One region of the Bacillus sp. P4_E1 genome, then DNA from elsewhere that is predicted to be linked to it. Evidence: a T-box and tRNA genes for the amino acid it is inferred to sense, from the RefSeq annotation. Region 1 holds a T-box; the other holds one or more tRNA genes.
What was found. A T-box is a leader RNA that pairs with one kind of tRNA and senses whether it is charged. The one in region 1 lies ahead of argS (arginine--tRNA ligase), so its partner is inferred to be a tRNA-Arg.

Region 1 (8,869 bases):
TACGAAAAGATTAGATAAAAAGGGTAAGATGAAATTTGTTTCATTTCGAGATGAAGATGTAGTTGAGAAGTATGAACTTTCTCAAGAATTACAAAGTAAGATGGAACAAAGATTGTATATTTTAAAAAATAATAAGTGGTATGACGGAATTCATAGCATTAACGTATTAGCAAAGGCCGTTCCATCTTATTGGTTTGCAGTACCTTTTATAAAACTATCTATCGTACTTGGATTTGGAAGTAAAGTATACGATTATATTGCCAACAATAGAAAACTTGTCCCAGTTGGACACTGTCGTGAAGGGGTTTGTGAAATCCCTACAAAAAAATGAAATCATCGTTATCTTTCTTTTGCACCTATTAATAGAGCGTGATATGATAAATTTGGAATGAAAGTTGAAGGAGAGATACAAGATGTCAAATGCATATGAAGAATACATGCGTCAAATGGTAATTCCAATGCGCCAAGAGTTAGTGCGTTCTGGATTTGAAGAGTTAACTACAGAAGAAGCTGTAACAGAATTTATGGAGAATGCATCAGGTACAACTTTAGTAGTTGTAAACTCTGTTTGTGGTTGTGCAGCTGGTTTAGCACGCCCATCAGCAGGTCAAGCGGTTGTACGTGCTGAAAAACAACCTGATCATCTTGTAACTGTATTTGCAGGTCAAGATAAAGATGCTACTGTAAAAATGCGTGAATACTTCGGAGAAATTCCTCCATCTTCACCATCTATGGCATTACTAAAAGGAAAAGAAGTTGTTCACTTCATTCACCGTCATGAAATTGAAGGCGCAACAATGGACGAAATTATTACAAACTTAGAACAAGCTTTCGAAAAGAATTGCTAAAGTAGGGGGAGAGTGAATCTCCCTCTTTTCTTTATATAGAGGTGAAAAAATGATAGTAACAACAGCAGGAAGAACAAATAAAGAAATGAAAGATTATGCAAACAAGGTAGCAGCAGAATTAAATCTTTCTTTCGTTAAACGTAATGACATACCAGTACATAAACTGCATGAGCAGTATGAACAAGATGTACTTGTCGTAGGGAAAAATCGATTAGCCATTTATCCAAAAGGTACGGAAGAGTCGTTTTTCTTTCATCCAAACTCAGCGATGTTTCGTGTGAAAAGGTTAATGCGCGGAGAACATGATCCATTTATACAAGCTGCTAAATTAGAGAGCGGAATGACAGTATTAGATTGTACGCTCGGTATGGCATCAGATAGTATTGTAGCTAGTTATGTTGTTGGTGAAAGTGGAAAAGTAACAGGGCTTGAAGGAAACGAATATATGTCTTACATCATGGGAAAAGGCTTGCAAACATGGTCTTCATCCGTTTCTGAAATCGATGAAGCAATGCAAAGAATCGATGTAAAGCAAACAGAGCATTTTGCATTTTTAAAACAATGTGAAGATAATAGTTATGACGTTGTTTACCTTGATCCAATGTTTGAAGAAACTGTCATAGAATCAGATGGAATTAAAGGATTAAAACACTTCGCTTTGTATCATGATATTACTGACGAAACAATTGCGGAAGCGAAGCGTGTGGCGAGAAAGCGTGTCGTTCTGAAAGATCATTTTCGTAGTTCTAGATTTGAAAAACATAATTTTCACGTATACAAAAGAAAAAGTGCTAAGTTTCACTTTGGTGTAATTGACCCTTGCTAATTGTTTGAAAAGATGTATAATAAGCAATAATTAATTAAATATACTGTCTGTGATGAAGAGAGTAGTCTTTTTCAGAAGGAAAGCGAGCTAGGGATGGTGTGAGCCTAGTGCAGAAGAAAAAGATGAAGCGCACTTCGGAGACGCTTCTTGAACGAATAGTAGAGTAAGCCGAGGCCCCCTGTCCTCGTTATAAACGGGAAAGTGGTTCGAAATGAACAACAAGGGTGGTACCACGGGTTAAAACTCGTCTCTTTTTTAGAGACGAGTTTTTTGTGTTTTAAAAAATAAGGAGGTTATAGTATGAATTATAAAACGCAGTTTGCGAAAAGTTTATCGAATATTTTTACAAATGAATTAACACAAAATCAAATTTTAGATTTAATCGAAACACCAAAACAAAATGAATTCGGAGATGCAGCGTTCCCATGCTTTTCACTAGCGAAGCAATATAAAAAATCACCAGCTATTATAGCGAAGGAATTGGCGGAGAAATTAAATGATCCGTTCTTTACGAAAGTAGAGGCTGTGGGTCCTTATGTAAATGTATTTTTTAATCGTGAAACAGTAAGTGATAAAGTATTAAAAACGATTTTAGCGGAGAAAGAAGAGTACGGTCAAAATCACTTTGGATGTGAAAAAACGGTAGTTATCGATTATTCCTCTCCTAATATCGCGAAACCTTTTTCAATGGGGCATTTACGTTCTACAATGATTGGTAATTCGCTGAAACATATCGCCGAAAAATGTGGGTATGAAGTTGTCGGAATCAATTATATTGGCGATTGGGGCACGCAGTTTGGAAAGTTAATTACTGCATATAGAAAATGGGGAAATGAAGAAGTTGTTAAAGAGGATCCAATTCGTGAGTTATTTAAGTTATATGTTCAGTTTCATGAAGAAGCAAAAGAGAACAAAGAACTAGAAGAAGAAGGACGCTCATGGTTTAAAAAACTAGAAGAAGGAAATGAAGAAGCAGTCGAACTTTGGAATTGGTTCCGTCATGAGTCTTTAAAAGAATTTTCTCGTATTTATGAACTTCTCGGTGTGGAATTTACAAACTTTCAAGGAGAAGCTTTCTATAACGATAAAATGGAAGACTTTATTGGGATGTTAGAAGAGTACGACTTACTGGAAGAATCAGAAGGGGCATTAGTCGTTAATTTAGAAGAAGAAGGTATGCCGCCATGTTTAATTAGAAAATCAGATGGTGCTACCATTTACGCAACACGTGATTTAACAGCGGCATTGTATCGTCAAAACACATACGAATTTGATAAAGCGTTATATGTTGTAGGCCCAGAACAAAGCTTACATTTCAATCAATTTTTCACTGTATTAAAAAAGCTTGGTTATGACTGGGTCGATGGTATGGAACATGTACCGTTCGGGTTCATATTAAAAGATGGTAAGAAAATGTCGACACGTAAGGGCAGAATTATTTTATTGGAAGAAGTGTTAGAAGAAGCTGTTGCGCTTGCGGAACAAAATATTGAAGAGAAAAATCCTAATTTAAAACAAAAAGAAGACGTGGCAAAACAAGTCGGTGTTGGAGCAGTTATCTTCCACGATTTAAAAAATGAGCGTATGCATAATATCGAATTCTCATTAGAAAATATGTTGAAATTTGAAGGAGAAACAGGACCATATGTGCAGTACACACATGCGCGTGCTTGTTCAATTTTAAGAAAAGAAAGTGTAGAATTTGAAACTTGTACGTTTGCATTAAAAGACGATTATAGCTGGAGTGTCGTAAAATTACTTAATAAATTCCCGCAAGTAATTGAAGCGGCCTTCAACAAAAATGAGCCATCTACTATTTCAAAATACGTATTAGATGTAGCACAAGCGTTCAATAAATATTATGGAAATGTTCGTATATTAGAAGAGAACGAAGAGAAAGAGAGTAGACTCGCATTAGCTTATGCTGTGACGGTTGTATTAAAAGAGGGATTACGTTTACTTGGGGTAGGGGCACCTGAGGAGATGTAAAATAAAAATTTTGTAACAAAAAGGCAAATCAGACGGTCATTAACCTGATTTGTCTTTTTGTATTTTCTTAAATAAATTCTTATTTATAAAGTGTTATACGCTACGAAGTGTAAGAATTCTATAATTTTGTTACGAAATCAATTAAAATATTTGTAGAGAGGATGGTTCGTATTGATTCGAAGTTTTATTTTAAATATTCCTTGTCATAGACTACCGGAAAGGAGTTTTCTTAAACTACAAAAATACATGCCTTTATGTGCGCGATGCACAGGTATGTTTATTGGTTTATGTATGTTTCCAATTTACTTTTTAATAACACCTTCGTTTAGTCTCTCATTAATGCTATCCTTTTTTGCTCAAATTCCATTATTAATTGATGGATTCACCCAAAAGTGGAAATGGCGAAGCAGCACAAATTTGCTAAGAGTAACTACTGGCTTATTAAGCGGTAATGGTATGGGATTATTTATTGCAGCTAGTATTATATGGATTACATCTTAAACCACATATCAACGGAGGTAGCTACTTACATGTTTTGGATTTACATAATTCTAATTTTTATATCAGGTGGAAGTGGAATTGGTTTTATCATTCATGAAAAATATATAGAAGCAACAATAGCTTTTGTTATTTGCCTATTATTTATGGTGCTACTATATTTTTATTTAAAAAGAAGCAAAAAAAAGAGAAATTTAGATTGTGACGTAATAGATTGTACCGATTGCTCAGATTGTGATTGTACTATCTAAACTTCTATGTATTTCTTTTTTATGAAAAGGATTATATATCGTTTCAGGTATGTAATCCTTTTTATTTTTTTAAAAATTAGTTTGTCAAATAGGTGGAGAGTAAAGAACATGTACGATTTAACGCAATAATTAGAACTAAAAATCTCTAAAAATATTAGAAACATAGGAATACGTTTATTGAATGGAGAACTTTAGTTTTGTATATAAAAGGAGGTGTTGTACTTGGAAGAGTATGATTGGAATAGTAAGCTAGAGTATTTAAGAAATACGAGAGATTTATATTATAACGATGATTATTTAAGTTTTTTAGTAAATACAGTTTGGAAGATTTCTGAGCCAGTACATATTGTTGATTACGGTTGTGGGTATGGCTACTTAGGATTAATTTTGTTGCCGTTACTTCCAAATGGATCAAAGTATACAGGTATTGATAGCGGGGAAGCATTAATAGCTGAAGCGAGAGAGTTGTTTCGTTCGCTTCCATATGAATCAGAATTTATTGAAGGAGATGCTACAGAAATTGAATTGGAAAATAAATATGATATAGCTGTCAGTCATGCTTTCTTATTACATATGAATTCGCCCAAAACGATGTTGCAAAAAATGATAAATTCAATTAAGGAGGGCGGACATGTTATTTGTTTTGAACCACATTGGATTTCTAATATGTCCTCATACACGCTAGACGGATTAATTCAATCGGAAATTATCCAGCTTGGTGTTTTGCAGAAGTTATTTGAAGAAGATGTACACAGAAGTGGTAGAGATGGCAATATTGGCATGAAAATACCAATGTATTTAAGTGAATTAGGTGTTAAAAATATTGAATGTAGAGTAAGTGATAAAGTGAATTATTTAGATTCTAATTTAAATCAAAATGATAAGCAAGGATTATATAATTCTCTAAAAGAAGAGGGGATTGCTAGTAATCCAGGTGAAAAACAACAATTTATAGACCGTTTAATGAGTCGGGGCTTAACATTTGCTGATGCACTCGCTCAATATGAAGCAGAACTACGATTTTTTGAATGTTTCATATACATGCATCTTTAGTATATGCTCCGAATATGAAAATTACATTTGGTGAAATAAAGAAGTAAATATCATATTAGAAAAGTAAGAGAGAAGGAGAATTGCTATATTTCTAATAAGGTTATCATTATTATCAAGATTTTTCGGTAAATCGATATATCTTATCAAATCGTTAATATAATTTCATCCACTGAATGAAGCCTCAAAAAAGAAGATAAAACCCATCTTCGAATAATATATGTTATTTCATCAAATTAAACAAAATAACGAGAAAAAGTATCGTTTTTAAGATATTTAGTTATAAACTTGAATAATATTAAATAATATCGTTCATTATATGAGGTTTTAGTTGAATGCATACTATATGATGTGTAAAATCTAAGCAAGTAGGTTAGAATACTGCTTGCAAATGGCAGTATAAATAATAATTTGAGGTGAATGCATGCTAGATTTTAAGCAATTAGAGATTTGTTTGAAAGAAAAGAGATTCGTAGATGGATTACATGAGATAAATAATGAAATTGCGCATATAAAAGAAACGAATAAGTTATCATACGTGAAGAAATGGCTTTCTAACGTCTCGTCAGCTAAGGAGTTTGATACATTAATTCGTCTTGCTGATGAAGGTTTGATGCATCAATATAGCTCCTTTTTAATTCGTTATACTTATAAAAAATTCCCAAATATGAGAACGCTCTCTTTATATTGTGATGAATTAATTGATGAACGTAAAATTCTTGATGCTGAACAATTATTAAAAGATTCTTTGGAAAAGGTAAATGAAGAAGAAACTGATGCGGAGGTTTTAACGAAAGCATACTTTACGTTAGTTAGATGTTTGTTAGATATGAAGCGAAATGAAGAAGCCTATGCCTATATGCAAAAGGCGGAAAAGTATAGTACACGTGCAGTTTTTGATAAATGGGGTTACTTATTTATACAGACTGGTGAGTGGGAGAAGGCAGAGGAACAACTTTTATCCGGTCAGCAGCATAAAGATTGTGAAGAGTTAGCTACGTACTTATTGGCGCAATTATATGCATATAAAGGTGAACAGCAGCGAGCGTTACAACTCATTAATGATGCGATTGCAAAGTTTCCTCAAGTACCATATTTCTATTTTGAAAAAGTAAAATATTTATTAGATTTAGAGCGCTATGAAGAAATGTTAGCGGTAATAGATAAAATTAATCATATGCTTCCGCATCATGCATATACAACTTATTTTATACATTTACGTGCAGAAGCATTTTATAAAATGAATAATATTCACGATTTGCAAGCACTATTGAAAAGTGAAAAGAGTTTGAAAAATTCTCTATATCATCATATAGAAAAAAATCCTGATGGAAAAAAGGTTCGTTTACCGATAGTTCCGGTTGTACAAAAGGATAACTATTGCGTTCCGACAAGTTTGGAAATGATGTTAGGGGTATGGGGAGAAAAACGTACGCAAGATGAAATTGCACAACATATTTTTGATGTAACAGGTTCTAAGTTTTCAGATACAGTTACATATATAGAAGAGCAAGGTTACGAATATCGTTATTTTCAAGGGAATGAGGAAAATTATAAGAGATTACTCAATCAAGGTATTCCCGTTTTATTAAGTATAGATATTGAGCACGCTTCCCATGTACAAGTGCTTTCTGGTTATGACGATGTACTGCAAGCTTTTTATATTCAAGATCCGAATTTCTTGGAACCGATTCTTGTGGAATATGATAAGTTGCAAGAAAAATATCGTTATACAGATTGTTTAGCTATTACGTTTATACCGAAAGATAGAATAGAACAACTTTCATTTTTAAATGTGGAAGAACACACTTATTATAAAACAATCTTTTCTCTTACAGATCATTTAGGTGAGCAAGATAAAGAGGGGATTGAAAAGTTAGTACTATTTTTAAAAGAAACAAGTGAAAATCCAAACACTTGGTTATATACGATTAAACATTTAGATGCTGAAGTAGATAAAGATTTTATTCAGTTTTGTATAGAAAAATTAATGAAAAAGTTTCCGAGCTCTGACTTTGTGAAATTGCATAGTGCACAGTGTTTTATTCGTCTGCAGGATATGGAAAAAGCAGGACAGATGCTTCAAAGTGTGGAGAAGAAAAGCAATCAAGCGTTGTATCATTTTATAAATGGACGTTTCTCTTTTGAGCAAGATAATTATGCAGAATCGATTGCTAGTTTTCGTTCATCATTACAATTGGATGCAGATCAACCAGTTGCGTGGAGTTTCTTAGCATTATCATACATGTATATGGATCAATCCGAAAAGGGGCTAGAATATTCTCTAACAGCTATAGAACGTAGCCCGGAAAGGTTTACACTTGTAAATCACGGTTTAATTTTAATAGATTTAGAACGATATGAAGAAGCATATGGATTCTTTAATGATTTATTAAAAGAATATAAATATGAAGCGCACATATGGTATGAACGTGCAAGATGTGCTCAGTATTTAGGGAAAGTGTATTTGGCGGTAAAAGGACTTAAAGTGGCGATTCAATTAGATAAAACAGCAGCCTATTTATATACGAAGCTTTCGGAAATCTATGAATCGGATTTGGATGATGAGAAAAATACGAAGGAAATTCTATTACAAGGAATTCAAAATTGTGAAGATCAGGCGTCTTTATATGTTCGTTTAGGAGATTTTTATTTTCAAAATGATGAACTTGAAGAAGCGGAAACTATATATAAGCGTTCTTTAGAAGAAAATAATGAAGATGTATATTCTCATTTCGGTTTAATTCAAGTTTATATGGCAAAGGAACAATATAAGGATGCAAAAAACTATATTGTCAGTATTAATAAGCAATTTGAAGACAATCAAGATTTCCTTATGAATGCTGGTATGGTGCTATGGGATGCTGAAATGGCATTAGGTGAGGATGAAAAAGAGTTAAAACTTGCACTTTCTAAATTAGAGAACGGTATACGAAGCGTATACGCTAATATAGCGAGCGTGTTGGATGAGTATGTAAATCGAATAAAAGACACAGCTTTTGTGCAACGAGGTATAGCGTTTTTAAGAACGTTAGAAAAAGAGAAAACGGAAGTAATTGAATACGGTTGTTACGCTGGTGTTTTATATGAATCTATTGGACAGTATGATCAGGCGATAAAACGGTATAATGATGCACTTAAGAAAAAACAAGATTCATTGCCGTATTTTCGAATCGGTGAAACATTCATGGCGTTAGGGCAATTTCAAGAAGCAAAGCATGCGTATGAAACATGTTTAGAAATGGATAAGAATTTCACAGGTGTACATGTGCAACTAGCAGAAATATATGAAAAAGAAGAAAATAGTTCTAAAGAACAAAGTCATATGGTCCAGGCAATGAAAGAAGAGCCTTTGCAAATTAATATGGAATATTTGGCACAGCTTTCAGTAGATTTGAATCTTCATG
Region 2 (22,534 bases), on a different contig from region 1:
AGTCTATTTTAGGACCAGACTTATCAAATAAAATGTTTGAGCATGCGAAGAAATTTGGTGCTGAATATGCATACGGTGATGTGAAAGCAATCATCGATGGTAAAGAGTACAAAACAATTATTGCTGGTAAAAAAGAATATAAAGCACGTGCAATTATCGTTTCAAGCGGTGCAGAGTATAAAAAAATTGGTGTGCCAGGTGAAACAGAACTTGGCGGCCGCGGTGTATCATATTGTGCAGTATGTGATGGTGCATTCTTTAAAGGGAAAGAACTTGTTGTTATTGGCGGCGGAGATTCTGCTGTTGAAGAGGGTGTGTTCTTAACACGCTTCGCATCAAAAGTAACGATCGTTCACCGTCGTGACACTCTTCGTGCACAGAAAATTTTACAAGATCGTGCTTTCCAAAATGAGAAAGTAGATTTCATTTGGAATCACACTATAAAAGAAATTAACGATGCAAATGGTAAAGTAGGAAGCGTAACACTTGTAGATGTAAACAGCGGAGAAGAACAAGAAGTTAAAACTGACGGCGTTTTCATATACATCGGTATGTTACCATTATCAAAACCGTTTGTTGAGCTAGGTATTACAAATGAAAATGGTTATGTTGAAACGAACGAGCGTATGGAAACGAAAGTTCCTGGTATTTTCGCAGCTGGTGATGTTCGTGAAAAAATGCTTCGTCAAATTGTAACGGCAACAGGCGATGGTAGTATTGCAGCGCAGAGTGCACAGCATTATATAGAAGAGTTAGTAGAGGAACTAAAGACTGTAACAGAAAAATAAGGTTATTTTTCCTTTTGAGAAGAAAGCTACCGATAGGTGGCTTTCTTTTTTTGTCCAAATGTCAAACTATTGTCAAAAACAATTAAGAATATAATGATTCTTATTGTTATACTAGAATTTACGGGAAAAATCATTATAAGAAATGAGGAATTTATTCAGTATGGAATGGCGTAATATATATCGTGGATTTTGTATGGGCGTTAGTGATTTAATTCCTGGTGTGAGCGGCGGAACAATCGCTGTTGTGTTGGGGATTTATGAACAATTGCTTGCAGCAATTAGCGGATTCTTTAGTCGTGAATGGAAAAAACATTTAGCGTTTTTAATCCCACTTGCAGCTGGTGTAGCGGCAGCTTTTCTAACGTTAAGTCACGTTATTAAATATTTATTAGCAAATCATTATGAACCGACTCAATTTTTCTTTCTCGGTTTAATTATTAGTATATTACCGATGTTAATGAGAGAAGCTGATGCAAAGGCAACGTTTAAAGGTAGTCATATTGTCTTATTAATAATTGCAGCAATTCTTGTTGCAATAACAGCATTCTTTAAACCAGATAAGGCAGCTGATCCGATTACGACGTTAACAATTTTAAATGCAATTGGTTTATTTTTCGCAGGATGGATGGCTAGTATGGCTATGCTTCTTCCTGGAATTAGTGGATCGTTTATTTTATTAATTATTGGTGTGTATCCAACAGCAATTAACGCTTTAACTACACTCAATTTACCGTTAATCGTGGTTATCGGTGCCGGCGTGATGGCCGGATTTGTTGTAAGTAGTAAAGGAATTAGTTATTTGTTAGATCGTTATAAAAGTATGACATTTGCGGCAATTATTGGGCTCGTTATCGGGTCGATTGTCATTGTATTCCCTGGCATTCCGACTGGTGGAATTTCAATTGTAAGTTCAATTATTACTTTTATTTTAGGATTTGCGGTTGTTACTTATTTCGGTAAGAAATAAGTGTTTTAATCCCCTTAACGATAAAAATCGTTAAGGGGATTTTTATGTGCTATTCATGGGAAGTAAGGTATTTTGATTGCTTGTTATAGAAAGAATTTTTACAATTGCTTAGCGAAAGGGGACTGGCACCTTCGTTGTAGCAAACTGTTTTTGATAGTATAATGAAATGAGTATGCAGTGAGAAATTTTGCTGCAAGTAGCTGAGGTGAAGAAACATGCAAAGAGTGACAAACTGTGTGTTAATTAGAGATAATGAAGTACTCTTACTCCAAAAACCTCGCCGGAATTGGTGGGTTGCACCGGGCGGGAAAATGGAGCGTGGTGAGACAGTAAGAGATACCGTTGTTCGCGAGTATCGTGAAGAAACAGGTATTTATTTAAAGAATCCAGCATTAAAAGGGGTCTTCACTTTTGTCATCCAAGAAGGTGATAAAGTTGTTTCTGAATGGATGATGTTCTCCTTTTTAGCAACAGATTTTGCAGGAGAAAACAAATTAGAGAGCGAAGAAGGCATCATTGGTTGGCATACATTTGATAAAATTGATGATTTAGCAATGGCACCAGGAGATTATCACATTATTGATTATTTAATTAAAGGGAATGGTATAATCTACGGTACATTTGTATATACCCCAGATTTTGAGTTGCTTTCATATCGATTAGATCCGAGTTAAACCTGCAAGGAGAGGATACGATGACAGAGAATAATGATATAAAAATGGTAATTATTACAGGGATGTCTGGAGCTGGAAAGACGGTAGCGTTACAAAGTTTCGAAGATTTAGGATATTTTTGTGTAGATAATTTACCACCGATGTTATTGCCGAAGTTTATTGAACTTATGGCAGATTCAAAAGGTAAAATGAATAAAGTGGCACTCGGTATTGATTTACGTGGCCGAGAGTTTTTTGAATATTTATGGGGAGCGCTTGATGATTTATCAGAACGTACATGGATTATTCCTCATATTTTATTTTTAGATGCGAAAGATAGCACACTTGTAACTCGTTATAAAGAAACGAGACGTTCGCATCCACTTGCGCCAACTGGCTTGCCGTTAAAGGGAATTGAAGCTGAGCGTGGTCTCTTAACTGATATGAAGGCACGAGCGAATATTGTGCTTGATACATCTGATTTGAAACCGAAAGAATTACGAGAAAAAATTGTTCACTTATTCTCAACAGAAACTGAGCAAGCATTTCGTGTAAATGTTATGTCATTTGGATTTAAGTACGGAATTCCAATTGATGCTGATTTAGTATTTGATGTTCGTTTTTTACCAAATCCATATTATATTCCACATATGAAGCCATTAACAGGACTGGATGAAGAAGTTTCGTCGTATGTGTTGAAATTTAATGAAACACATAAGTTTTTAGAGAAATTGACGGATCTTATCACTTTCATGCTGCCTCATTATAAAAGAGAAGGTAAGAGTCAACTTGTAATTGCGATTGGATGTACAGGTGGGCAACATCGTTCTGTTACGCTTACAGAGTACCTTGGGAAACATTTGAAACCAGAGTATAGCGTTCATGTATCTCATCGTGATGTGGAGAAGAGAAAGGGCCATTAAGGGATGAAAAAAGAGAGAAAACCTAAAATTGTTATCATGGGAGGTGGAACTGGACTTTCTGTTTTATTAAGGGGATTAAAACAATATCCTGTTGATATTACAGCAGTTGTAACAGTAGCCGACGATGGAGGCAGTTCAGGTAGACTACGTGATGAGCTAGAAATTCCACCTCCAGGTGATATTCGTAACGTACTTGTTGCGTTATCGGATGTAGAACCATTAGTGGAGGCTTTATTTCAGCACCGTTTTACAACTGGAGACGGACTGAAAGGGCATGCGTTAGGAAATTTACTATTGGCAGGTATGACTTCGATTACAGGAGACTTTTACCACGCGATTACGGAAACGAGTAAAGTATTAAATGTCAGAGGACGTGTATTACCAGCAGCGAATCAAAGTGCGGTACTTCATGCAGAATTAGAAGATGGAGAAATTGTAACAGGTGAATCAAAGATTCCTCATTTCGGGAAGAAGATTAATCGTGTCTTTTTAACTCCAGAAGATGTAGAACCGTTATGTGAAACGTTGACGGAAATTAAACGAGCTGATTTGCTTGTTTTCGGTCCAGGAAGTCTGTACACAAGTATATTACCGAATTTAGTTGTTAACAAAATTGGAGACGCTGTTCTTGCTGCAAAAGCGAAGAAGGTATATGTATGTAATGTTATGACGCAAGCGGGCGAAACGAAGGGTTATACTGCATTTGATCATGTGCAGGCGTTACATGATCATTTAGGTAAACCATTTATCGACACTGCGATTGTAAATAATCGTGATATTCCTCGTGAATTACGTAAGTTATATGAGGAAGAGATGTCGGAACCAGTTGCACTGGATACAAATCGTTTTGCTGAACATAATATCGAAATCATTCAAGATCGATTAGCGAAATATGATGATCGTGTTGTAAGACATGATACATTAAAGTTAGCTTCTATTTTATATTCATTGTTATAAATGTGCGTTGCCTCATTTGAGGTAACGCTCCTCATTCATATAGGACAAGATTTTTGTTCCAAAGTAATAGTATAAGGAGGTGTTGACTGTGTCATTTGCATCAGAAACAAAGAAAGAGTTGACCAACCTTGAAATGAAGGAATGCTGCGAGAAATCAGAATTATCGGCGTTGCTTCGAATGAACGGATCGCTTTCTTTTTCAAACCGTCGCCTATCTATCGATATTCAAACGGAAAATGCAGCAATTGCAAGAAGGATTTATACGCTTTTGAAAAAAGGATATGATGTGACGGTAGAATTACTTGTTCGTAAAAAAATGCGATTGAAGAAAAATAATGTATATATCGTGCGGCTTGTTGAGAAGTCTCGCGAAATATTAGCAGATCTTCACATTGTTCGAGATGACTTTTCGTTTATTCGAAATATATCGCAGGAATTAATCGAGAAGAAATGTTGTAAACGATCGTATTTACGCGGTGCATTTTTAGCAGGTGGTTCAGTAAATAACCCAGAAACATCATCTTATCATTTAGAGATCTTTTCGTTATATAAGGAACATAATGATTCTATATGTGAACTGATGAACGGATTTGATTTAAATAGTAAGACGTTGGAAAGAAGAAAAGGGTACATTACGTATTTGAAAGAAGCTGAAAAAATTACAGAGTTTTTAAATATTATAGGTGCTCATAATGCACTTTTAAGATTTGAAGATATTCGAATTGTTCGCGATATGCGTAATTCAGTAAATCGTTTAGTTAACTGCGAAACAGCTAATTTAAATAAAACAATTGGTGCAGCGCTAAGGCAAATTGAGAACATCCGCTATATTGATGAGACGGTGGGGCTTGATATTTTGCCAGATAAATTAAGAGAAATTGCACAGTTACGAAGAGATTATCAAGATGTAACATTGAAAGAGTTAGGTGAGATGGTATCCGGGGGGAAAATTAGTAAATCGGGTATTAATCATCGTTTGCGTAAAATCGATGAAATTGCAGAGAAATTACGCGCGGGGGAAACAGTAGCAAAAAAATAAAAGGTTAAAGGGGAAATGGAGCTGTGGTTCAAAAACTGGTTAAAGTGGCATTAAAAAACGGCTTACAAGCACGTCCGGCTGCGTTGTTTGTACAAGAGGCAAATCGCTTTCATGCGGATATCTTCATCGAGAAAGATGGAAAGACAGTGAATGCAAAGAGCATAATGGGGATTATGAGCTTAGCAATCGGAACTGGTAGCATGATTACAATCACAACAGAAGGTTCAGATGCAGAAGAGGCTTTGGAAGCATTAACTGCATATGTACAATAAAGGGTTATCGCGAATGTGCGATAGCTTTTTTTATTTTTCTGTTTGTGGGGTGCGTGGTTGGTGTGATAACGAATGATCGGTGGGTATATAGCTGGTTCGCGCTTGTCGGGAATGGTCGGTAAGTCGATAAGTTGTGTCGAAACGCCGATATAATTTGAGTTGTGGTCGATAAAATTGAAAAATCACCGATATATTGGATTAGATACTAGGTGGGGTATGTGATACCCTTGTACATAATAAAAAAAGCGCCCTGTAATAGGGCGCTTCCGCTTATAGATGTATCCAGCTCCAGCGGCTAGAATGGTCGGTGGCTTCGCTTCTTCCGTCGAGGTAAAAAGCACCTCTTTGTCAGAAGCTCCATCCCCCTCTCATTCTGAACGAGCCGCTTCCGCTTTTAAGTATATCCAGCTCCAGTGGCTAGAATCTCCGGTCGTTTCGCTTTTACATTCGAGGCAAAAAGCGCCTCGGATGTAAAAGCTCCAACGCCCTGCGATTCTGAACGAGCCACTTCCGCTTTTAAGTATTAACGATTTGTAAAGATCTTATCGATTAAGCCGTATTCTAGAGCTCTTTCTGCTGTCATGAAGTTGTCGCGGTCTGTGTCGCGTTGTAGAACTTCAAGTGGTTGACCTGTGCGGTCAGCAAGAATTTGGTTTAATTTTTCACGTAAGAATAGGATACGTTTTGCAGCGATTTCGATTTCAGTCGCTTGACCTTGTGCTCCGCCAAGTGGTTGGTGAATCATAACTTCACTGTTTGGAAGTGCGTAACGTTTTCCTTTTTCACCTGCTGCAAGTAAGAATGCACCCATAGATGCAGCCATACCGATACAGATTGTTGATACTTGTGGTTTAATAAACTGCATTGTATCGTAAATTGCCATACCAGCTGTGATAGAACCACCAGGGCTGTTGATGTAAATGTGAATATCTTTTTCTGGATCTTGAGATTCCAAGAATAAAAGCTGGGAAACGATTGAGTTTGCTACGTTGTCATCAATTGCGCTACCAAGCATAATGATGCGATCTTTTAATAGTCGAGAGTAAATATCGTAAGCGCGTTCTCCACGATTTGTTTGTTCAATTACTGTAGGAATTAAATTCATCTGTTATTTCCTCCTTTAAAAGCTTTCTTAGTCTTATAATACAATTATGGTCAATGAAGGTCAAACGAAACCACTTTAAATCAAAAAATATGTAGTTGTATCATGATTTATTCGCTATGTTTTTAAAATTCCCTGCTTATGTATCTTCAACATCATAACCGAATTACATAAATTTAAACGTGATTAATGGTGTGGGAAAGGCAAAAGAACGCCTTTTGTATAGAAGCGTTCTTTCATTTTTTATTCTTTTAACAGATAGGTTACTTTATTTAAGATTTTCTCGATTTGTTTTGCGTTTTTACTATACATATCACTCGCTGATTTTGATTTCGTTTCTAAAGAGAATAATTCAAGATCTGCATTGCATTTCTTTAAGGATGCCAATAGTAAAGGCTTGTTTTGAGGAGAAGGCATTTGGAGTTTATCATTATAGATGTCGATAGTAAGTTGTCCGTATGAATCAACTTGACCAAGAAAGACATTTTCAATGACAACACCGAGTTTTTCTAGCTCAGAATGTAACCAAGCGCGATTATGCCCGCTAGCAGAAAGAGGTTCATCTAATACATTTCCATCCATAATAACAGTTTGCGGTTCTTTTTCGTTTGGCACTTTTAAGCTGATATCTTTTGCTGTAAGTGGTTGGCGATCTTTCTTTAATAATACATTTAATTCACCGCTCGGTTCTAGTACAGCAAATTCAACATCAGCTACGCTGAACGCATTTTTTCCTCTGAGAAGCTCAAGTAATTCATCACTTGTATACTTTTCTTTCTTTAAATTATCTTCAAGTATTTTGCCATCTTTTATTAATACGGTAGATTTTCCTTCAAAAAAATCTCGAGCTGTTTTGTTCTTTAAAGAGAGGATTCCAGTGAAAAAAGGTACCACAGCGAAAATGAGTATCGCAAAGACGCCGTGGAAAAATTTTGAATCAAGCCCTGTAGATACTTGGGCAGCGATGTCACCGATTGTCATTCCGGCTATGTATTCAAAAAAGGAGAGCTGAGAGATTTGTCTTTTTCCTAACCATTTCGTAATAGCGAATAAAATAATTAATATGAATACAGAGCGAAGAATGACAAGTGTCCATTCCGGCAGGTGAGACATAGTCATTTCCTCCAGTCTACTTAAAACCCTTTATATTGAGGTTCTTCACGTTCTAATACTGAAACTCTATTCTGTAAATCGGTGATGATGCTGTCCATTTCTAACATACATTCATGAAATACACGTTTTGATTCCGCGTCCTGTGAATTTAGTGAAAGGGAGCTTAAACTTGCTTGAGCGCCCCTTACACTGGCAAGGCAGGTTTTAACGCTAGCGATAACTGTCATACGAACACCTTATCCTTTCGGTTTGAATAGCAATGCTCCAATGAAGCCGAAAATAATGGCAGCTGATACACCAGCACTCGTTACTTTAAACATGCCGGTAATAACGCCGACGATGCCATGTTTGGCTGCTTCCTCCATCGCGCCATGAACGAGGGCATTACCGAAACTTGTAATAGGTACAGTTGCCCCAGCGCCTGCAAAGTCGATTAATGGTTCATACAGATTGAATCCATCTAATATAGCTCCAGCAACAACGAGTGTTGCCATCGTATGAGCGGGGGTTAGTTTGCCGACATCAAACATAAGCTGTCCGATTACGCATATGAGTCCACCAATGACGAAAGCCCAGAAAAAAATCATTGCGTTGCACCTCCAAATTCAATCGAAACAGCGTGAGCGATGCACGGAATCGTTTCTTCTTGTTGGAATGTAAGTGGAGATAGTAAAGCGCCTGTCGCAACGACAAGTATTTTCTTGAATTCTCCTCTTTTCATTCGGTTTAATAAATGTCCGTATACGACTGTTGCTGAACAGCCGGGACCACTTCCACCAGCTATGACAGGTTGACCTTCTCTATAAATGATGATTCCGCAATCTTGAAATTGCTCGCTCTTTACCTTTGTTCCATGTTTATGTAGTAGGTCGTAAGCGATTTCGCGACCGACATGTCCAAGGTCACCTGTTACGATTAAGTCGTAATAAGAGGCGTCAATTTGTCGTTCGCGTAAATGAGCTTCAATCGTATCGACAGCAGCTGGCGCCATCGCACCACCCATATTAAAAGGATCTGTTAGTCCCATATCAATAACTCGTCCAATGGTGGCCGATGTTACTTGTGGACCATATCCAGTGTCGCTTAAAATAGCCGCGCCTGCACCGGTCACTGTCCACTGAGCCGTAGGAGGTTTTTGACCACCATATTCAGTTGGATAGCGGAATTGTTTTTCTACCGCAGCGTTATGACTTGATGCCCCAGTTAATAAATACTTTGCACCTTTTGCATTTACGATACTTGCGCCGAGTGCTAAGCCTTCCATAGAGGTAGAACAGGCGCCGAATAAACCGAGATAAGGTGTTCCGAGTGTGCGGCATGCAAAGCTCGTTGGAGTTATTTGGTTAATTAAATCCCCTGCGAGTACGAATTGAATATCGTCTTTACGGAGCTTTGCCTTTTCGGTAGCGCGGCTACAAGCTTCTTCAAATAAAATTTTATGCGCCTTTTCGTAAGAATCTTGTCCGAGCCATAAATCTTCATGCAGGGTATCGAAGTCTTCAGGAATTTTTCCATTTGCCTCAAATGGGCCACCGACTACACCTGTTGAGATGATAACTGGTTTGTTTTCGAATACCCATGTTCGGTGTCCTTGTAACATTTACAGCCCTCCCCATTGAAAGAGAATCGTTTTAATAAGAGCGATGACAAAAGCTGAAAATACGCCAAATAAGATGACCGATCCTGCTAGTTTAAACATGTTACCACCAACGCCGAGAACGAACCCTTCTGTACGGTGTTCAATACACGCGGCAATAACAGAGTTACCAAATCCAGTAACGGGAACTGCGGTACCAGCACCAGCAAATTGTCCGAGGCGATCGTAGACGCCAAATCCCGTCAGTAGCATGGAGATAAAAATAAGAGTTGCAACGGTAGGGTTCCCGGCAGATCTTTCAGTGAAATCAAAGTACGTAATATAAAAGGTGGAAATCAGTTGGCCTATTAGACAAATTAATCCCCCGACGAAAAAAGCTTTTATACAATTTTTTAAAACGGGGCGCTTCGGTTCGCGCTGTTGTTCGAATTTTTTATATTCTTGTTGTACAGGTGTTAAATTTTTATCTTTACTAGACATTTGAATCCTTCCTTCTCTTTTAGAAAGCTTAAATATTAGATCCCATTTCTGATTGAATGAGTTTTAACTGTTCTTTAATGCCATCCTTACTCACTTTCTTTTTCTTAATTTTGTTTTCAAGTTCTTCTATGAGCATAAAGATCTTTTTGTCTGTACTTACACGAATATCGAAAGTAGGGTTTTCATCACTTAGCTTCTTTTTTAATTTACTTCTTAAAGGCTTTAAACCAAATCTTTCGTGATGTTCAGGTTTAACGGCTATGTAAAGATCTAAATTTGTATTAACTGCGGTGGCTTCTGTAATTCCCTCTATAGTGAGAGCTTTTTTCTTAGCTTCTTGCGATATAGATTGATTAAAGGATTCTGTACTCATTTTTGTTAATTTAGGGCCCTTTTTCTCATCTGTTCGCTTAGCTTCTTCTTTCTTTACTTTTTTATCTAACGGGCTATTATCACATCCGGTAAGTGAACCGAATAGGAGCATAAATAACGCGGTTATGATTCCGAGTTTTCGCATTATAATCATTCCATTTCTATTGCATTATGTAATTTGAGAAAAAAGGATGATTGCATATCACCCTTTTTCTCAAATTGTGTACCATTAGATACAATGGCACCTTTGGTTATTGCTGTGTGTATTGTGGTTCTTCTTGCTGGACTTCTTCAACACGTGGGTTTAAAGAATCAATAATTGTTTGTGTTTGCTGCGCAGCTGTTTGGAAAAGTTGCTTTGCTTGTTGGTTATCCGTATCAAGAGCGAATCCCTCTAAGCTAGCTTGTGCACTTTTTAATCCAGAAACAGTTTGCTTTAGTTTTGTAATTACAGTCATTGAATGAAGCCCCCTTTGGAATATCAATTCAAAGATTATAATTTGTGGGTTTGGGTGAATTTATGATTGGAAAATTTAGGTTTTTGAAGTTGAAGCTTTGATTCAAGCGTCAATGAATTCTTTGTTATAGTGGCGCTTTATAAGATGGAAGAGGATGATATGTAATTCATGATGTAGGTATGTTACCTGTTGAAGATTAAAAAGTAACTGAAAATTACATGAGGCTAAATTTCTAATTATTCACAAAAAACACATCGATAAAATATATATATTTCTATTCTTGTAGTTATTTTCAATTTAAAATAAAATTTTCTTGTATAGTAAAAAAAAGATGTATCCAGTTTTAAAAAAATAATATCTTCATTATCTTATTCATTCAATCGAAGTCATTCACGAAAGAAGAACGTTATTAAATCAACGTTTCTTTTAATGCATAAAACATTTACGAATTGTTTTGTTCATCGAAAGTCTTGCGAATTCTTTTAAATCAACGTTTAGAAGAGAAAGTCGAAAGTAACAAAAGTCATTTATGTTGTATTCGTCATTCATCAAAATGAATACGCTATTCACCACAAGCCAACCCAAACGAAAATTTTCCGAACCCTCCAAGCCACCCCGCTGAGCCGTCGCAGGAGTCCCTTAGAGATAGTATTTGTGATTTTTAAATCAGGGGGTTGATCTCTCGCGAAGTCCTGACGTAGCCCAGCGAATTGTCTTTTACCCAATCCTCGCCGAGTTTCTACTATCAAAGAAAATAACGTTTCTAATGCGATTGGGCAGCCGTTATCGGAACTTACCCCCGACAGTGTGTTAAAATTAATCGAAGCGGAAAACGAGGATCTCCAATTGACTGGACGTGTGATCGGTTGGACAGTTTAAGAGGGTTGTATAAAAAGGGAGATGGCGCAAAGATGGTGAGATCAAAAGAGAATGATTTAACGGAGAAATTGGCAGAAGGTCACCGAGAATATGGTGACGGCAACTTTACAGTACAGAACATAGGTGATGAAACTAACCCGAATTGGACTGTCGTAAAAAATGTGAGGAAGGGATCGGCAGGCATTCGTGAAGGGGAAGATATATTTAGCCTGCGATCAAAATATATAAAATAGTGCGGAGATGGGCGGGCATCACTTCGCCTGTCTTTTTTTTATAGACTATATGCGAAAAGTGCGATGCCGAGAGATGTAATTCTAGACGATTAGATTTAATATGATGAAGTTATGAGCCTATATGCGTTCTATTTCGATTTAAGTAGATTAAGGGGGAATGAAAGAAGGAAAACTGCGCGCTAAAGCTAGTGTAGAAGAGGTTTTTATGCTTGCGTATTAGGTTAGCGTCAGGATATAATATCCATATGTAAAGAAGCGAACGTCTACGTGTTGGTGTTCGTATCCTACGTTTAACTTTCGGTAAGAACAAATCGGAAGAAGACGGAAGCAAACCGTTGATATTATCATAATCTCATGCGCCCATAGCTCAGTCGGATAGAGCGGTGGTTTCCGGTACCACGTCTGCCGGGGGTTCGAATCCCTCTGGGCGCGTTATGTATTGTTGTTGTGATGTGTTCTATTTAAAAGTATTGAGTAAATAGCACATAATAGCGTGAAGAACGTGTTGAAAATTAATAGCAAATCTAAAAAAACCCCTTGTATGTGATTAGAAATAATCGTGTATAGGGGGTTTTTCGTTATGAAAAGAATTAAAGAGTGAAATGCAATTCAAATCAGAACAGATTTTAGCACTAAAAGAAATTGTAACGAGATATATTGCACAAGCGTATTGTTAAGTTGCTGAACGAAGATATGACACGTAAGATAGTAGTGATTCACAAAGCAATAGGGGCAGGCTAGCCGTCTTTGCCAGTAAGCTGAAGTTTAATAAAAGTGATCATCTTTCGTTGGCATTATCGGACTTTCTTGACCGTTATGAAGGAGAAGAAGAATGAAAAAAGGTTCTCGCAAGCTATTTGAAATAAAATCGTTTCTTACATGTATTGAAGAAGAGGAGTGCGGAGAAAAGGTCTATTATGTAACGATGGAACATCACAACAGTAGTGTGACTCGTCACAAGATAACGAAAGATGATGCATTCGAAATGTTAGTTGCGTATGCAAAAGGAATACCTGAAATCATGGAGGTCTTCATGGAAGATGAAAATTTCAATGAAGTTTATAAGATAACGGCATCGCTAGGTATTTATTGCAGTTAAGTAAAAAGTACATGTCATAAATGTTGTTCACTTGTACGAATAGACCCTGGAAAAAGAACTCAGAGGTAATCCAAGTCACAATTCGAAAATTACACAAAGCAGATAAACAAGAAAGTATCTTTATAGCAAATCGCAACGCTGTGAATTTGGTGCGTGTGGTACTCGTAGAGGATACGAACGGAATTAATCTATCAAATGAAAATGCGACAATGGTGAAGAAACGTGTAATATTCGATATGTACTCGCCATTGTAAAAAAGGTCTGAACTTACAAGTATAAGTTCAGACCTTTTTTTATTATCACTTGTTATATCTGATAATAAGATTTACTATTAGTATGTGGTAATAATTTTTATGCGTTATTATTTTCTTTCAATATTATTCAAATTTCGGTTGTAAGATCTAAATCTCATTAATACATATAAATTAATAATATTTTGGAATGGGTGTCTGCGTGAGGATTCTCCTTTTACCAAACTTATTGTACAATAGAAACAAGGGGGAGATTAGTTTGAAGGCAAGTCTTTTACAAGAACAAAGCTTACGTTTGGCAATGACACAAGAGTTAAGGCAAGCGATTACAATGCTCCAGTATAATGTACAAGAATTATCGGAGTTTTTGTATGAGCAATCGTTAGAGAATCCCCTTATTGAGTTAGGTGGTTTTGAGAGGGAGAAGAAAAAGAGCTCTAACACAAGTAAAAGTACCCGCAAACAAGTCGAGAATCAAATGGAAATCTACAGTGTGGATTCTACAACGATTCAGCAACATTTATTAAATCAACTACAGTATTATAAAATAGATGAAGAAGAGCGAAAAGCAGCTTCTTTCATTATTATGAACATGGATGGAAATGGCTATTTACAAGAAACAAATGAAGAGTTATCAGAGCTTCTTTCTGCGCCAATTGATGTAGTGGACTGTTCCGTGGAGCTTGTTCAATCGTTAGAGCCAGCAGGGGTAGGTGCGCGTAATATTCAGGAATGTCTATCAATCCAATTGAAGCGCTTACAAAGAAGGAATGGGTTAGCGGAAGAAATTATAGATGATCATTTTAATTATTTCGTTAAGAAAGATTGGCGAAAGCTCGTACAAGTGTTGAAGTGTACCAACGAGGAATTACAGGATGCGGTGAACTGTATTACATCATTGCAGCCGAAACCAGGTCTTGCATTTTCTTCTGATAAACCACTTTATATTGTGCCTGATATGGCGGTAAAAAAAGATGGCGATCATCTCGTTTTACAGATGAATGAGAGAAATATGCCAAGAATTGAAATTCACTCTGAGTATAGTGCGTTACTAAATAATAGTGAAAGTGAAGTGGCTTCTTACGTATCGGAGAAGTATCAGCATGTGCAATGGATTATGCGCAGTTTGAAACAGAGAAAACAAACACTCTTACAAGTGATGAATATTATTATGGAAAAACAGCATGATTTCTTCTGGGGAGGTCCAGAGTATTTAAAACCACTTGCATTAAAAGAGGTGGCGGAAGAGTTAGGTGTGCATGAGTCTACAATTAGTCGTGCAACGCGTAATAAATATGTGCAAACGCCGTACGGTTTATTTGAGATGAAATCATTCTTTAGTAATTCTATTTCTACGACGGAAGATGAGGCGGTTTCTACAAAGCGTGTGAAACAATTCATTCAAACGCTTGTTGGAGCAGAAAATAAGAAAAAGCCACTTTCGGATCAAAAGATTTCAAAATTATTAGAAGAAGAGCATGAAATCGTTATTTCTCGAAGAACGGTTGCGAAGTATAGAGAACAAATGCATATTCCTGCTTCGTCTCTAAGAAAAACAATTGGATAGGTGAAGAAGATGAAGGTTGTACTATATACAAAAAAAGATTGTGGTCTTTGCGTGAAGGCGAAACAAGTTTTAAAAGAAGTACAATATGAATATTCTTTTCAAATTGAGGAAATAGATATATATGAAGATAATGACCTTTTAGAGAAATACCATCTAATGATTCCTGTTGTAGAAATAGGCGGAAGACAAGTGGAATATGGTAACATTCACAAAGGTGTCATAATAAACTATATAAAGAATGCAGTTAAGAGTTGAATAAGTTTCTGTCTCCTGTTACAATAATACACGTAGCAGGGATTATTTTTTTAACCTAAGTGGGACACAAAATGTCACTACGGGACATAAAGTGACCACGAAGGGGAATGAACCGATGCAGTGAGGAGAAAAGATATGCGCTCATGGATTCAGAACACAAAAAAATTATTACCTGATCTGCTACCTGTTATGCAAACGAGAATGCAAGTGCTTCAGTACATTAGGCTTATGCAGCCGATTGGAAGAAGAAACTTATCTGCAAGTCTCGGTATGACAGAACGAGTATTGCGAAGTGAAGTTCAAGTTTTGAAAGAACAAAACTTAGTTCACGTCGCTTCTTCTGGAATGACTTTGACAGAAGAAGGAACAGCTTTAGTTCTTGCTTTGGAAGACTTTATGAAAGAAATTTCCGGGTTAAAGGTTTTAGAAAAACAACTTAAGGAAACATTAGACTTGGATGAAGTTTTCGTTGTCCCTGGTGATAGTGATGAATCACCTTGGGTCAAACTGGAGATGGGCCGTGCTTGTGTGACTTGTATAAAAGACCGTCTGACAGTGAATAATATCGTTGCTGTGGCTGGAGGAACTACGCTAGCTGCTGCTGCGGACATGATGCAACTTGATTGCAAAGATTTACATATGCTATTTGTCCCAGCACGTGGTGGAATTGGAGAAGGTGTCGAGTTAGAAGCCAATACCATTTGCGCCAAAATGGCACAAAATACGATGAGTAATTATCGCTTATTGTATGTTCCGGATCACGTTAGTAGCGAAGCATATGCGTCTATTGTAACAGAGCCCTCCGTGAAAGAAGTTCTTGAGTTGATTCGATCTTCCAATATCGTCATTCATGGAATTGGTGATGCGTTAACAATGGCACGTCGCAGAAATACTTCAGAAGCAGATTGGTTAAAGATTCAGGCAAGCGAAGCAGTTGGCGAAGCTTTCGGTTACTACTTTAATGAACAAGGAAATGTTGTTCATAAAGTAAGAACAGTTGGTATGCAACTTGAAGATTTACAACATGTATCTCACGTTGTCGCAGTCGCTGGAGGTTCTTCAAAAGCAAAAGCAATACAGGCTGTAATAAAGCAAGGGCACACTTCAATTCTAATTACAGATGAAGGTGCAGCAAAACAATTAACAAAGGGTATTACCCTTTAATATAATCCCCCAAGGAGGAAATTTAAATGACTAAAATTGGTATTAATGGATTTGGACGTATCGGACGTAACGTATTCCGCGCAGCTCTTAACAACTCTGAGGTAGAAGTAGTAGCAATCAACGACTTAACAGATGCTAAAACATTAGCTCACCTTTTAAAATATGATACAGTTCACGGAACTTTAAATGCAGAAGTATCTGCTAACGAAAACAGCATCGTTGTTAACGGTAAAGAAATTAAAGTTATCGCTGAGCGTGACCCAGCTCAATTACCATGGAGCGACTACGGAGTAGAAGTAGTAGTAGAATCTACTGGCCGTTTCACTAAAAAATCAGACGCTGAGAAACACTTAGGTGGATCAGTTAAGAAAGTTATCATCTCAGCTCCAGCTTCTGACGAAGATATCACTGTAGTTATGGGTGTTAACCACGAACAATACGATGCAGCTAACCACAACGTAGTATCTAATGCTTCTTGTACTACAAACTGTCTAGCTCCATTCGCTAAAGTATTAAACGAAAAATTCGGCGTAAAACGCGGAATGATGACAACAATTCACTCTTACACTAACGACCAACAAATCTTAGACTTACCACACAAAGATTTACGTCGTGCTCGTGCAGCAGCTGAAAACATGATCCCAACATCTACTGGTGCTGCTAAAGCTGTAGCATTAGTATTACCAGAACTTAAAGGTAAATTAAACGGCGGCGCTGTACGTGTTCCAACTGCTAACGTTTCTCTTGTTGACTTAGTTGTTGAACTTGACAAAGAAGTAACAGTTGAAGATGTAAACGCAGCATTCAAAGCAGCTTCTGAAGGCGAATTAAAAGGTATCCTTGGATACAGCGAAGAGCCATTAGTATCTATCGACTATAACGGATGTACAGCTTCTTCTACAATCGATGCATTATCTACAATGGTAATGGAAGGTAACATGGTTAAAGTACTTTCTTGGTACGATAACGAAACTGGTTACTCTAACCGCGTAGTAGACCTAGCTGCATACATGACTTCTAAAGGTCTTTAATTCTTAAGTATATAAGCAATCAATGACAAAACGAGGGAGAGGGTTTGTTCCCTCTCTCTCTTCTTTCGTTTTAGAAGCAAATGTGTTAAGCTTTTGAATGGGTTTTGTCAATCCTAACTAGTAGTCGGAGGGAAATCCAATGAACAAAAAATCAATTCGTGACGTAGATTTAAAAGGTAAGCGTGTATTTTGCCGCGTTGATTTCAACGTACCTATGAAAGAAGGCAAAATTACAGATGAAACTCGTATCCGTGCAGCTCTTCCTACAATTCAATATTTAATAGAGCAAGGTGCGAAAGTAATTTTAGCAAGTCATTTAGGCCGTCCAAAAGGTCAAGCAGTAGAAGAATTACGTCTTACTCCAGTAGCAGCACGTTTAGGCGAGCTTCTTGGTAAAGATGTTAAAAAAGCGGACGAAGCATTCGGACCAGTTGCACAAGAAATGGTTGCAGCAATGAACGAAGGCGACGTATTAGTTCTTGAAAACGTACGTTTCTATGCGGGCGAAGAAAAGAACGATGCAGAACTTGCGAAAGAATTTGCAGCTCTTGCTGATATCTTCGTAAACGATGCATTCGGTGCAGCTCACCGTGCTCATGCTTCTACAGCAGGAATCGCAGACTACCTACCAGCAGTATCTGGTTTATTAATGGAAAAAGAGTTAGATGTATTAGGTAAAGCACTTTCTAACCCAGAACGTCCATTCACAGCTATCATCGGTGGTGCGAAAGTAAAAGATAAAATCGGTGTAATTCGTCATCTATTAGACAAAGTAGATAACTTAATCATCGGTGGCGGACTTGCTTACACATTCGTTAAAGCATTAGGTCATGAAATTGGTCTATCTCTATGTGAAAACGACAAAATTGAACTAGCTAAAGAATTTATGCAACTTGCAAAAGAAAAAGGCGTAAACTTCTATATGCCAGTTGATGTTGTAATCACAGAGGAATTCTCTGAAACTGCAACAACTCAAATCGTTGGTATCGACTCTATCCCTTCTACATGGGAAGGCGTGGACATCGGTCCTAAAACACGTGAAATTTATGCAGATGTAATTAAAAACTCTAAGCTTGTTGTATGGAATGGACCAATGGGTGTATTCGAAATGACTCCATTCGCAGAAGGTACAAAAGCAGTAGGGCAAGCATTAGCAGATGCAGAAGATACATACTCTGTTATCGGCGGTGGTGACTCTGCAGCAGCTGTTGAAAAATTCGGTATGGCTGATAAAATGAGCCACATTTCTACTGGCGGCGGTGCGTCATTAGAATTCATGGAAGGTAAAGAGCTTCCAGGTGTAGTTTGTCTTAACGACAAATAAGTAGCAGCCAAAGAAAAAGGACGGTGCAAAGCATGCGTAAACCAATTATCGCAGGTAACTGGAAAATGAATAAAACTCTAGCTGAAGCAGTTAGCTTCGTAGAGGAAGTTAAAGGTCAAATCCCAGCAGCTTCAGCTGTTGATGCAGTAGTTTGCTCTCCAGCTCTATTCTTAGAGCGCTTAGTAGCTAAGGCTGAAGGAACTGACTTACAAGTAGGTGCACAAAACATGCACTTCGAAAAAAATGGTGCATTCACTGGCGAAATTAGCCCAGTAGCACTTAGCGACTTAAAAGTAGGCTACGTAGTACTTGGCCACTCTGAGCGTCGTGAAATGTTTGCTGAAACAGACGAATCAGTAAACAAAAAGACTCTTGCAGCATTTGAACATGGTTTAACACCAATCGTTTGTTGTGGTGAGACTTTAGAAGAGCGCGAAAGCGGAAAAACATTTGATCTAGTAGCAGGTCAAGTAACAAAAGCACTTGCAGGTTTAACAGAAGAGCAAGTTAAAGTAACTGTTATCGCTTATGAGCCAATCTGGGCTATCGGTACAGGTAAATCTTCTTCTTCTGCAGATGCAAATGAAGTATGTGCGCACATCCGTAAAGTTGTTGCAGAAGCTGTTTCTCCAGAAGCTGCAGAAGCTGTTCGTATTCAATACGGCGGTAGCGTAAAACCAGAAAACATTAAAGAGTATATGGCACAATCTGACATCGACGGCGCTTTAGTTGGCGGTGCTAGCTTAGAGCCTGCTTCGTTCTTAGGTCTTCTGGGGGCGGTAAAATGAGAAAGCCAACAGCTTTAATCATTCTTGATGGTTTCGGACTACGTGAAGAAACTTACGGGAATGCTGTAGCACAAGCTAAGAAACCTAATTTTGATGGTTACTGGAACAAATTCCCTCACACAACGCTTACAGCTTCTGGTGAGGAAGTAGGTCTTCCAGCAGGTCAAATGGGTAACTCAGAGGTTGGTCACTTAAATATCGGTGCTGGCCGCATCGTATATCAAAGCTTAACACGCGTAAACGTTGCAATTCGTGAAGGTGAGTTCGATCAGAACGAAACTTTCCAAAATGCAATTAAAAGCGTGAAAGAAAAAGGTACTGCTCTTCATTTATTCGGTTTACTTTCTGATGGTGGTGTGCACAGTCACATGAACCATATGTTTGCTCTTCTTCGCTTAGCAGCAAAAGAAGGCGTGGAGAAAGTATATATCCATGCATTCTTAGATGGCCGCGATGTTGGACCACAAACAGCAAAAGGTTATATCGATGCAACAAATGAAGTAATTAAAGAAACAGGAGTAGGACAATTCGCGACTATCTCTGGTCGTTATTACTCCATGGACCGTGACAAGCGCTGGGATCGCGTAGAAAAATGTTACCGTGCTATGGTGAATGGTGAAGGCCCTACTTATAAATCAGCAGAAGAGTGTGTAGAAGACTCTTATGCAAATGGTATTCATGATGAATTCGTATTGCCATCTGTAATTGTTAACGAAGATGACACGCCAGTTGCAACAATCAATAATGATGATGCAGTTATCTTCTATAACTTCCGTCCAGACCGTGCAATTCAAATTGCTCGTGTATTTACAAACGAAGACTTCCGTGAGTTCGATCGTGGTGAAAAAGTACCTCACATTCCTGAGTTCGTTTGTATGACACATTTCAGTGAAACTGTAGATGGTTACGTGGCATTCAAGCCAATGAACCTTGATAACACATTAGGTGAAGTTGTTGCGCAAGCGGGATTAAAGCAACTTCGCATCGCGGAAACTGAAAAGTATCCGCACGTTACATTCTTCTTTAGCGGTGGTCGTGAGGCTGAATTCCCAGGAGAAGAGCGTATTTTAATTAACTCACCGAAGGTTGCAACATATGACTTGAAACCTGAAATGAGCATTTATGAAGTAACGGACGCTTTAGTAAATGACATCGAAAATGATAAACATGATGTTATCATTCTTAACTTTGCAAACTGTGATATGGTTGGCCATTCTGGGATGATGGAACCAACAATTAAAGCAGTAGAAGCAACTGACGAATGTTTAGGAAAAGTTGTAGAAGCGATTCTTGCAAAAGATGGTGTAGCACTTATTACTGCTGACCATGGTAATGCCGATCAGGAGTTAACTGCTGAAGGTGGACCAATGACAGCTCATACAACTAACCCGGTTCCTTTCATCGTTACAAAAAATGATGTAGAGCTTCGTGAAGGTGGTATTTTAGGAGATATCGCCCCAACAATGCTTACACTTTTAAATGTGGAACAACCGAAAGAAATGACAGGTAAAACAATTATTAAATAATTTGCTTATATAAAAAGGAGAGAATTTATTATGTCAACAATTATTGATGTTTATGCTCGCGAAGTCCTTGACTCTCGTGGTAACCCAACTGTAGAAGTAGAAGTTTACACAGAAAGCGGCGCATTCGGACGCGCTATCGTACCAAGTGGTGCATCTACTGGTGAGCACGAAGCAGTAGAATTACGTGACGGTGACAAATCTCGTTACCTTGGTAAAGGTGTTCTTAACGCAGTAAACAACGTTAACGAAGCAATTGCTCCAGAAATCGTTGGTTTCGACGTAACTGACCAAGCTGGTATCGACCGTGCTATGATCGAATTAGATGGCACTCCAAACAAAGGTAAACTAGGCGCTAACGCTATCCTTGGTGTATCTATGGCAGTAGCTCACGCAGCAGCTGACTTCGTAGGTCTTCCATTATACCGTTACCTTGGTGGATTCAATGCAAAACAATTACCAACTCCAATGATGAACATCATCAACGGTGGTTCTCACGCTGATAACAACGTTGACTTCCAAGAGTTCATGATCTTACCAGTTGGTGCTCCAACATTCAAAGAATCAATCCGTATGGGTGCTGAAGTATTCCATGCACTTAAAGCTGTATTACATGACAAAGGTCTTAACACTGCAGTAGGTGACGAAGGTGGATTCGCTCCAAACCTTGGTTCTAACCGTGAAGCATTAGAAGTCATCATCGAAGCTATCGAAAAAGCTGGTTACAAAGCTGGCGAGAACGTATTCTTAGGAATGGACGTTGCTTCTTCTGAGTTCTACAACAAAGAAACTGGTAAATATGACCTTGCAGGCGAAGGCCGTACTGGCTTAACTTCTGCAGAAATGGTTGATTTCTACGAAGAGCTTTGCAAAGACTTCCCAATCATCTCTATTGAAGATGGTTTAGACGAAAACGACTGGGATGGTCACAAATTATTAACTGAGCGTATCGGTGATAAAGTACAATTAGTTGGTGACGACTTATTCGTAACTAACACGCAAAAACTTGCTGAAGGTATCGAAAAAGGTATCTCTAACTCAATCTTAATTAAAGTTAACCAAATCGGTACTTTAACTGAGACTTTCGAAGCTATCGAAATGGCTAAACGTGCTGGTTACACAGCAGTTGTATCTCACCGTTCTGGTGAAACTGAAGATGCTACAATCGCTGACATCGCAGTTGCAACTAACGCTGGCCAAATCAAAACTGGTTCTATGAGCCGTACTGACCGTATTGCTAAGTACAACCAATTACTACGCATCGAAGACGAACTAGGCGAAATCGCTGTTTACGATGGTATCAAATCTTTCTACAACATCAAACGATAATTGTAGAAAATAACGACAGACCGTGAGAAATCACGGTCTGTTTTTTTTTGCTAAAATTGTTCGTCTGTCATAAGTGACATGAAGTATTTAAAGAAGAGATTATAATCAAAATCGATAGCAATTTGCTGCGAGGGCCGATTGGTGAATGGGCTTGATCCTACTAAAGAGCGGAAATCACCGATGCTTGCTCCTTGAGCGTAAGATTCGGTCATGACGGTAATTGGTGATTTGTAGTAGGTAAACATAGAATTATCAAGTAAAGCTAATATCGGTATCGTGTCATGAAAAGGGCAGCCTTTTAATTGTGGTAAAATTTTTTCGTAATATCCATAGTAGTAATGATCGAATAGAGGTTTGACGAGAGAAGCCT

Region 2: it has a tRNA-Arg gene. The T-box ahead of argS (arginine--tRNA ligase) is inferred to sense a tRNA for this amino acid. The anticodon was not compared.

Annotation. Positions count from the first base shown of each region.
Region 1 covers NZ_JBFUIV010000016.1:49,530-58,398, forward strand. The annotation lists gene AC1DS7_RS20755 (thiol-disulfide oxidoreductase DCC family protein) at 1-331, shown strand, start outside; gene AC1DS7_RS20760 (BrxA/BrxB family bacilliredoxin) at 414-848, shown strand; gene AC1DS7_RS20765 (class I SAM-dependent methyltransferase) at 898-1,674, shown strand; T-box leader at 1,715-1,929, shown strand; gene argS (arginine--tRNA ligase) at 1,975-3,663, shown strand; gene AC1DS7_RS20775 (DUF2085 domain-containing protein) at 3,835-4,164, shown strand; gene AC1DS7_RS20780 (hypothetical protein) at 4,194-4,412, shown strand; partial or broken gene AC1DS7_RS20785 (class I SAM-dependent methyltransferase) at 4,635-5,512, shown strand; gene AC1DS7_RS20790 (tetratricopeptide repeat protein) at 5,887-8,869, shown strand, end outside.
Region 2 covers NZ_JBFUIV010000002.1:391,226-413,759, forward strand. The annotation lists gene trxB (thioredoxin-disulfide reductase) at 1-788, shown strand, start outside; gene AC1DS7_RS04065 (DUF368 domain-containing protein) at 949-1,755, shown strand; gene AC1DS7_RS04070 (NUDIX hydrolase) at 1,971-2,429, shown strand; gene rapZ (RNase adapter RapZ) at 2,450-3,331, shown strand; gene AC1DS7_RS04080 (gluconeogenesis factor YvcK family protein) at 3,335-4,288, shown strand; gene whiA (DNA-binding protein WhiA) at 4,377-5,327, shown strand; gene AC1DS7_RS04090 (HPr family phosphocarrier protein) at 5,351-5,599, shown strand; gene clpP (ATP-dependent Clp endopeptidase proteolytic subunit ClpP) at 6,123-6,704, opposite strand; gene AC1DS7_RS04100 (DUF421 domain-containing protein) at 6,945-7,814, opposite strand; gene AC1DS7_RS04105 (DUF1657 domain-containing protein) at 7,835-8,041, opposite strand; gene spoVAE (stage V sporulation protein AE) at 8,051-8,401, opposite strand; gene spoVAD (stage V sporulation protein AD) at 8,398-9,414, opposite strand; gene spoVAC (stage V sporulation protein AC) at 9,415-9,891, opposite strand; gene AC1DS7_RS04125 (YhcN/YlaJ family sporulation lipoprotein) at 9,920-10,408, opposite strand; gene AC1DS7_RS04130 (DUF1657 domain-containing protein) at 10,515-10,721, opposite strand; gene AC1DS7_RS04135 (hypothetical protein) at 11,633-11,833, shown strand; tRNA gene AC1DS7_RS04140 (tRNA-Arg) at 12,190-12,265, shown strand; gene AC1DS7_RS04145 (hypothetical protein) at 12,666-12,932, shown strand; gene rpoN (RNA polymerase factor sigma-54) at 13,443-14,750, shown strand; gene AC1DS7_RS04155 (glutaredoxin family protein) at 14,760-15,005, shown strand; gene cggR (gapA transcriptional regulator CggR) at 15,141-16,169, shown strand; gene gap (type I glyceraldehyde-3-phosphate dehydrogenase) at 16,196-17,200, shown strand; gene AC1DS7_RS04170 (phosphoglycerate kinase) at 17,340-18,524, shown strand; gene tpiA (triose-phosphate isomerase) at 18,557-19,312, shown strand; gene gpmI (2,3-bisphosphoglycerate-independent phosphoglycerate mutase) at 19,309-20,838, shown strand; gene eno (phosphopyruvate hydratase) at 20,869-22,164, shown strand; gene AC1DS7_RS04190 (nucleoside hydrolase) at 22,215-22,534, opposite strand, start outside.